DNA from 2 places in the Azospirillum sp. UENF 112521 genome. Region 2 is predicted to be linked to the other one. Evidence: predicted binding sites of a transcription regulator. Region 2 holds the regulator's gene; the other holds the start of a gene.
What was found. Region 2 encodes LexA, which represses DNA repair genes until DNA is damaged. Its sites were predicted from a motif close to ATGTTCTANTTTGGTTC; they were not measured.
Positions count from the first base shown of each region.

Region 1: a site for LexA is predicted at 1,634-1,650, ahead of ACWPN8_RS03040 (PA0069 family radical SAM protein). Genes of this name have one in related genera too.

Region 1 covers NZ_JBSNCI010000002.1:193,124-197,538, reverse strand. The annotation lists gene ahcY (adenosylhomocysteinase) at 146-1,444, opposite strand; gene ACWPN8_RS03040 (PA0069 family radical SAM protein) at 1,677-2,768, shown strand; gene ACWPN8_RS03035 (hypothetical protein) at 2,819-3,499, opposite strand; gene ACWPN8_RS03030 (hypothetical protein) at 3,797-4,066, opposite strand; gene ACWPN8_RS03025 (MFS transporter) at 4,172-4,415, opposite strand, start outside.
Region 2 covers NZ_JBSNCI010000002.1:1,229,026-1,233,440, reverse strand. The annotation lists gene ACWPN8_RS08135 (GNAT family N-acetyltransferase) at 1-143, shown strand, start outside; gene moaC (cyclic pyranopterin monophosphate synthase MoaC) at 140-637, shown strand; gene ACWPN8_RS08125 (molybdopterin molybdotransferase MoeA) at 642-1,871, shown strand; gene lexA (transcriptional repressor LexA) at 2,084-2,809, shown strand; gene ACWPN8_RS08115 (ComEC/Rec2 family competence protein) at 3,053-4,415, opposite strand, start outside.

The DNA of each region.
Region 1 (4,415 bases), 1.0 Mb from region 2:
GGATAACATCCGTGAAATCCGTGTTCAAATCCGTGACATCCGTGTCGACCTTGCCTGCCTCCCCTGCTCCTCACAAGAGACCTACACTCCAAAGAAAAAGGGCCGCCCCACCGGGACGGCCCTTTTTTCTTAATCCCGCAACCGCTTAGTAGCGGTAGTGGTCCGGCTTGTACGGGCCGGCGGTCGGCACGCTGATGTAGGCGGCCTGCTTGTCGGTCAGGGTGGTCAGCTTGGCGCCGATCTTGTCCAGATGCAGGCGGGCGACCTTCTCGTCCAGGTGCTTGGGCAGGACGTAGACCTTGTTCTCGTAGTTGGCGGCGTTGGTCCACAGCTCGATCTGGGCCAGCACCTGGTTGGTGAAGCTGGCGCTCATCACGAAGCTGGGGTGGCCGGTGGCGCAGCCCAGATTGACCAGACGGCCCTGGGCCAGCACGATCAGGCGCTTGCCGTCGGGGAACACGACCTCGTCGACCTGCGGCTTGACCTCTTCCCAGACCAGATTGCGCAGGGCGTCGATCTGGATCTCGCTGTCGAAGTGGCCGATGTTGCAGACGATGGCGCGGTCCTTCATGGCCCGCATGTGGTCGATCGTGATGACGTCGACGTTGCCGGTGGCGGTGACGAAGATGTCGCCCTGCGGAGCGGCATCCTCCATCGTCACGACCTGATAGCCTTCCATCGCCGCCTGGAGCGCGTTGATCGGGTCGATCTCCGTCACCAGGACGCGCGCACCCTGCGAACGCAGGCTGGCGGCCGAGCCCTTGCCCACGTCGCCATAGCCGGCGACCACGGCGACCTTGCCGGCGACCATGACGTCGGTGGCGCGCTTGATGCCGTCGACCAGCGACTCGCGGCAGCCATAGAGGTTGTCGAACTTCGACTTGGTGACGCTGTCGTTCACGTTGATGGCCGGAACCTTCAGCGTGCCCTTCTTCATCATCTCATAGAGACGATGGACGCCTGTGGTGGTCTCCTCCGACAGGCCGCGGACGCCGTCCAGCATCTCCGGATACTTGTCGTGCATGATCTGGGTGACGTCGCCGCCATCGTCCAGGATCATGTTCGGGGTCCAGCCATCCGGGCCGCGCAGCGTCTGCTCGATGCACCACCAGAACTCCTCCTCCGTCTCGCCCTTCCAGGCGAAGACCGGGATGCCGGCGGCGGCGATGGCGGCGGCGGCCTGGTCCTGGGTCGAGAAGATGTTGCAGGAGGACCAGCGCACGGTGGCGCCGAGTGCCGTCAGCGTCTCGATCAGCACGGCGGTCTGGATGGTCATGTGCAGGCAGCCGACGATGCGGGCACCGGCCAGCGGCTTGGAGGCGCCGAATTCCGACCGCAGGGCCATCAGGCCCGGCATCTCGGTCTCGGCGATGGTGATCTCCTTGCGGCCCCAGTTCGCGAGGCTGATGTCCTTGACCTTGTAGTCCGTGAATTCGGCGGCCATGAGGGATGACTCCTGGTGGGCGGTGACGGTCGGGCAGCGGAATTCCAGGCGCGCCGGATCCCCGGCCCTGCCGCTGTCATTGGCCATGGATGTATCAGCGCTCCCGGAACCATGCAAGCATAAAGATATCTTTATGTTTGTTCGGTGGCGGAAGCAATGACGGCGCCAAGCGATATGGCCAAACCGCGTTTGTTCGCTTTACGTTCCATTTCGCCCCGTCTAAGCTGCCGGTATGGACGAGATACGGCGATCCCCGATCAAAGGCCGCGGGGCGGTCAGCAACGCCACCGGGCGGTTCGAGCGCGAGACCCGCGTCCTGACCGACGACGGCTGGACCGGCTATGCCGAGAGCGGCAACGAGGCGCTGTCCGACCCGGTCCGCACCAGCGTCTCGCCGGCCTCGGCCAAGTCGATCATCGCCAGCAACCAGTCGCCCGACATCCCGTTCGACCGTTCGCTGAACCCGTACCAGGGCTGCGAGCATGCCTGCATCTACTGCTTCGCCCGGCCGACCCATGCGTATCTCGGCCTGTCGCCGGGGCTGGATTTCGAGACCAAGCTGTTCGCCAAACGCAACGCGGCGGAGCTGCTGGCCAAGGAGTTGCGGGCGAAATCCTATGTCTGCCAGCCGCTGGCGCTGGGGGCGAACACCGATCCCTACCAGCCCATCGAGCGGACGGAGGGCATCACCCGACGGGTGCTGGAGGTCTGCCGCGACTTCAACCAGCCGGTCAGCATCATCACCAAGTCGGCGCTGGTCCTGCGCGACCTCGACATATTGGCGCCGATGGCCGCTCAGGGGCTGGCATCGGTCGCGGTCTCGGTCACGACGCTGGACCGCGATCTCGCCCGGACGATGGAGCCGCGGGCCAGCACCCCGCCGCGCCGGCTGGAGGCGATCCGCGCCCTGTCGGAGGCTGGCGTGCCGGTGGCGGTCCTCGCCAGCCCGATGATCCCGGCGCTCAACGACCATGAGCTGGAAGCCATCCTGGAGGCGGCGGCCGGCGCCGGGGCAACCACCGCCAACTATATCCTGCTGCGCCTGCCGCTGGAGATCGCCGACCTGTTCGAGGAATGGCTGCGCGTCCATGCCCCCAACCGCGCCGACCGCGTGCTGAGCCTGATACGGCAGAGCCGCGACGGCGCGCTCTACCGCTCCGGCTTCGGCACACGGATGAAGGGCACCGGCCCCTATGCCGAGCTGCTGCGCCACCGCTTCAAGCTGGCCTGCCGGAAGCAGGGGCTGGGCGGCCGGAGCTGGCAGCTCGATTGCAGCCGTTTCCGGGTGCCGCCGGCGGTGGGGGACCAGCTGTCGCTTCTGTGAGGGGATGGAACGGCGTGGAACAGGGAGGCGGGCGATGTTGCATCCCCCGCCTACCGGCGCCAGGAGAAGGGACCGGCGGCGCGGCGGCTCACCGGGCCGGGGTTGAGGTTGGGATACTCTTCATACTGGTTGAGGGTGTAGGGGAAGACGCCCTTCGGTCCCGCCGCCTCCGGCTGGGCCAGGACGGCGGCGACCAGGGCCGGGCTGGGCGGGGTGCGCTCGCGCAGGTCGCCGGGGATGTCATCGTCGAGTTCGGGGACGGTGACGGCGGGCGGGTCTTCCGGTTTCGGGGCGGGACGGGGGGCAGGCCTGGGAGCGGAGTCGCGGGCGGGCTGATCGAGGCCGGCGAACAGGCCGAGCCGCTCGGCCAGCCAGCGGACGGTGGCGGGATCGCCCGACGTGACCAGCCGCTCGATCTGCTCGGCCACCAGGATGCGCAGGGAGGAGAGGCGCAGCTCGGCCTCGCGGTTCAGCGCCTGCCGCTCCCACCAGACCCTGTGACGGAAATCCTTGGAGCCGTAATAGGCGCGCCAGAGCGTGGTTCGGCTGCATCCCATGGCGCGCGAGACCTGAAGGAAGCTGTTGCCACGGGCCAGCATGCCGGCGGCCATGATCCACTGTTCCTCATGGAACTGCGAACCGGGGACCAGCGAGCCTTCCGACGGAGTCGGCGGCTCTTCGGCCCAGCGGGGGAAGTTGTCGGTGGTGAAGCTACGGGGATCGAGGGGCATTGGGCGGCTCCGCAGAAAGGTGGGTCTGCGGGAAGCGTATAAGAATAATTTCCTTTATGGCGGAATTTTTGCAACAGCCGCCAGTACGGAGAGTCGAGGCATCGGGAGCAAGATTCACACGGATTTCACGGATTTAGACACGGATTTCACGGATTTTTCTTGAACTTGGCGACGCTTCGAGTACCTCGACACAGGTCGCTTCGGAACGCCACATCCGTGAAATCCGTGCTGAAATCCGTGAAATCCGTGTCGATCTTGCTCACCGACTCCACGGCGTCCCACCCGGACCAACCGCCGTCAGGAGCGGCGGAACATCTTGGTCCAGGGCGTCGGTACGTCCGGGGTCTTCGCCTGATCGGATTTCGACAGGGCCGACAGCGGCAGGCGGCCGGTCGCCAGCATCGCCATCACCAGCGCCGGATGCGCCGGGCCGGAACCGTGCTGGCCTTGGGAGTCGGACTGTTCGGCCTGCTCCGGCCGATTATCCGTGCCGCCATCCGGGCCGGGCTCCTCGTTCAGGGCCTCGTTGATGCGGGCGAAGGCTTCGATGTCTTTGATGTGCAGCATGGTCCGTATCCCTCGGCTTCGACTTTTGTGCGTCGCAGCAAAAACGAAGGTAACAGCTCTGCCCTCGAATGGTCTCATGTGCGGCGCTTTGACACAGGCCCTTTTCTAGCGGGCCGGTTCGCGGACCGCCAGCATAAGCCCGAAGCCAATGGCGAAGAAAGCCAGAACCGTCGCCATGCCGGCGCGCTGGCTAGCGAAGGCCTGGGTCGCCAGACCGAACAGCAGCGGTCCGAAGAAGCCGACGAAGCGGCCGGTCAGCCCGTAGAGCCCGAACATCTCCCCCGCCATGCCCGGCGGGGCCAGCCGCGCCATCATCGACCGCCCGGCCGCCTGGGCCGGCCCGAAGAAC
Region 2 (4,415 bases):
TGCTCGAATCGGGCATCCACCAGCCCGAAGCGCTGGCGCTCTACCGCAAGGCCGGCTTCACCGACCGCGGCCCCTATGCCTGCTACGAAGACAATGGCGTCAGCGTCTTCATGGAAAAATTTCTGACGGAGACCGCCCGATGACCGGCTTCACCCATTTCGACGCCGAGGGCAAGGCGGTGATGGTCGACGTCTCCGACAAGGCCGACACCGAACGCACCGCGACAGCCGCGGCGACCGTGCTGATGCAGCCGGAAACCCTTGATCTCATCATGCAGGGCGGGGTGAAGAAGGGCGACGTGCTGTCGGTCGCCCGGCTGGCCGGCATCATGGGGGCCAAGCGCACGCCCGACCTGATCCCGCTGTGCCACCCGCTGATGCTGACCTCGGTCAAGGTCGACCTGTCCTGCGACCCCGCCCGCAACGCGGTGGACGTGACGGCGACCTGCAAGCTGAAGGGCCAGACCGGCGTGGAGATGGAGGCGTTGACCGCCGTCACCATCGCAGCATTGACGGTCTACGACATGTGCAAGGCGGTGGACCGCGGCATGACCGTCACCGATGTGCGCCTGCTGCACAAGGCCGGCGGCAAGAGCGGCGAGTGGGGCGCGTCCACATCCTCCTCCACCGGAGCCTGACGCGATGATCTCCGTCGCCGAGGCGCGCGCCCGCATCCTGTCGGCCTTCGCCGCCCTCCCGGCGGAAACCGTCGCCCTGCCCGACGCGCTCGGCCGTGTGCTGGCCGAACCGGTGGTCGCCCGGCTGACCCAGCCGCCCTTTCACGCCGCCGCCATGGATGGCTGGGCCGTGCGTGCCGCCGACATCGCCGCTGCGACCGCCGAGGCCCCCGTCCCGCTGCGCCGCATCGGCGAATCCGCCGCCGGCCATGCCTTCACCGGCAGCGTCGGCCGGGGCGAGGCGGTGCGCATCTTCACCGGCGCGCCCCTGCCCGGCGGTGCCGACGCCGTGGTGATGCAGGAGGATTGCAGCGCCGACGACGCCACCGTGCGGATCGGCCGCGCCGTGGCCGCCGGCCGCTTCGTCCGCGAGGCCGGATTCGACTTCACGGCCGGTCAGGAGCTTCTGCCAAAGGGCCGGCGCCTGACCGCGCGCGACATCGCGCTGGCCGCCGGCGGCAACGTGCCTTGGCTGTCGGTCCATCGCCGGCCGCGCATCGCCGTGCTTGCCACCGGCGACGAGATCGCCCTGCCCGGCGACCCGCTGGGTCCGAGCCAGATCGTCAGCACCAATGCGCTTGGCCTCTGCGCCCTGGTGACCGCCCAGGGTGGGATCGCCCACAATCTGGGCGTCGCCAGGGACACGGCGGAGAGCGTGGCGGCACTGGCGAAGGGTGCGGCCGGTTGCGACCTGCTGGTCACCACCGGAGGGGCGGCACAGGGCGATTACGACCTCGTGCGCGATGTGCTTGCCGAACGCGGCGTGGCGCTGGAGGTGCAGACGGTGGCGATGCGTCCGGGCAAGGCGCTGATGTTCGGCCGTGCCGGGTCTGTGCCGCTGCTGGGATTGCCCGGCAACCCGGTGTCCACCGGCGTCACGGCGCTCCTGTTCCTCCGCCCGGTCCTGCGCGTGCTGCAGGGCCTGCCGCCGGAGGACGACCGTCTGCCGCTGCGCGCCCGCCTGACCGGCCCGTTGAGGGCCAACGACCGGCGCGAGGAGTATCTGCGCGCCACGCTGGCCGCCGGCCCGGACGGTGTCCTGACCGTGACACCCTTCGCCCGGCAGGACAGCGCCATCACCACCCTGTACGCCCAGGCCGATTGCCTGATCCCCCGCCCGCCCCATGCCGACCCGGAACCGGCCGGCGCGATGGTGACAGTGCTTCCTTTGACGGATGGGGCGCTCAGCATCTAGACTTCAGCAGAGCGCCTGAGCAGAGCGCCGGAACGGCCGGCTGGAACAGTTGAACATCACCCGGAAAACTGTTTCATGCCGTTCCAGATGTTCCCCTCAAGTTCTAAAAGATGCCGATGGAGGGCTTGACGCGCGGCAGGAACCAAACTAGAACATGGAGCAACGTTTAGTTTTTGTTCCATCTTCAGTCTGGCCGAGGCCGGGAGGCATCCATGCTCACGCGCAAGCAGCACGAATTGCTGCTGTTCATCCACGAACGGCTTGGCCAGGGCGGTGTCTCGCCGTCGTTCGACGAGATGAAGGACGCCCTGGGCCTGAAGTCCAAGTCGGGTATCCATCGCCTGATCACCGGGCTCGAGGAGCGCGGCTTCATCCGCCGCCTGCCCCACCGGGCCCGTGCGTTGGAGGTTCTGCGCCTTCCCGAGGGTCTCGACGCTTCCCGCAACCGGACCGCGGCTCCCAAGCCGAAGTTCCAGCCCAACGTCATCAAGGGCGATTTCGCCTTCGCCGGCCGCGACGCCGCTCCCCCCGCACCGACGCCGGCCGCCGCGAACGAGACGGTGCAGCTCCCGCTCTATGGCCGGATCGCCGCCGGTACGCCCATCGAGGCGCTGCGCGACAACAGCGCCTTCGTCGATGTCCCCGCCTCCATGCTGACCGGTGGCGACCATTATGCGCTGGAGGTTTCCGGCAACTCGATGATCGAGGCCGGCATCCTCGACCACGACACCATCGTCATCCAGCGCTGCGATGCGGCGGAGAACGGCACCATCGTCGTCGCTCTGGTGGACGAGGGCGAAGTGACGCTGAAGCGCCTGCGCCGCAAGGGCAACACCATCGCCCTGGAACCCGCCAACGCCGCCTATGAAACCCGCATCTTCGGCGCCGACCGCGTCCGCGTGCAGGGCAAGCTGGTCGGTCTCGTGCGCAAGTACTGAGCTTTTCGAGCCCAACCGCCGATCCTCTCCTCCGTCCCCGCGGCGGATGGGATCGGCGATGTCCAAGTTCCTCTCACTTTCCTCCGGTCCAGGGCCGATCTCCCCGCAGCCCGCGCACCGTCTCCACCGTCACCCCCTCGGCGGTCACCGTCAGCGTATGCGCGCCCTCATGGCGCAGGGTCCAGCGGTCCACCACCAGAATCCGCCCGGCAGCGCCGCGCCACCTCCGCCGTCACCACCGCATCAGCTGCCCCACAGTCCTCGTCCAGCGCATCCGGCAGCCGCGGCAACGCCACTGTCTTTCCCTGCACCCGGTACAGGCAGCCAAACGCGTCGCAGTCCAGCGACCGCCCTCCCCCGCTCCATCCCCCGTCGGCCGGCCAGGGATCGGCCACCGACCGCTCGCCATCGCGCTCCCGCCAGGTTTCGGTCATCCGGCCGCCGCCCTTGACCGATGCGCTCAGTCGTCCGTCCGGCAGCCTGACCGCCATCACCGTCCCGTCGCCGGCCACCAGCACATCCGGCCGCACCGCCAGCATCGGCGAGGCCAGCCCGGCCAGGACCGGCAGCATCCCCAGCCACCGCCACCAGCGCGTCCAAAGACAGAGCCAGATCCCTCCCATCACCAGCACCGCAAAGCCTTCCGCCGGCATCGCCGGCACGGTCAGCGAAGCCCAGGGGAGACGGCCGAAGAATTCCGCCGTCCAGATCACCGCCCGGTCGCCCCAGTTCATGGCGATCAGCGCCGGCGCCTCCAGTCCGAAGGGCAGCAGCGCGTAGGCGATCAGAACTCCACGGCATGACCCAGAAGGACGTGATGGGAATGGCGATCAGGTTCGACAGCACGCCATAGAAGGCGATCTGCTGGAAATGGAAGAGCGAGAAGGGCAAGGTCGCCAGCGTCGCCACCACGCTGGTCAGCAGGATCCCGCCGACATAGAACAGCCCGCGCACGATCCATCCCGCATCGCGCCGCCAGTCCGCCAGCCTGGCGCTGCCCTTCTCGAAGGCGGCGATCAGCGCCACCACCGCGGCAAAGGACATCTGGAAGCTCGGGCCCAGCATCCCCTCCGGATCCATCGCCATGGTGACCAGCCCGGCGAAGGCGACCAGCCGCATGCTCAACGGGTGACGGTCCAGCATGATCGCTCCCATCACCATGCCGGTCATCAGCACCGACCGCACCGTCGGCAGCGGCGCCCCGACCAGGAGCGTGTAGCCAAGCGCCGACAGGATGCCGAACAGCGCGGCGATCTTCTTGATCGGCCACCGCAGCGCGATGTAGGGCACCGACGCCAGCAACGCCCGCACGACATAGAACAGGATGCCGGCGGCGATGCCGACATGCAGGCCGGAGATCGACAGCAGATGCGCCAACCCGCTGTTGCGGAAGTCGTCCATCGTCGCTTCCGGGATGCCGAACTCCTCGCCGTTCAGCAGCGCCGTGGTGACGCTCGCCTCCACCGGGTCGCCGATGGCTGCCGCCACCCGCTCGGCAATCGCGCCGCGCGCCTTCTCGAAGGCGATGGCGACCGTGCTCCATCCCGTCACCGGCGGCGCCTCGACCAGTTCCGGCGCACCGGTGGCGAAGCCCGTGCCGCCCAGC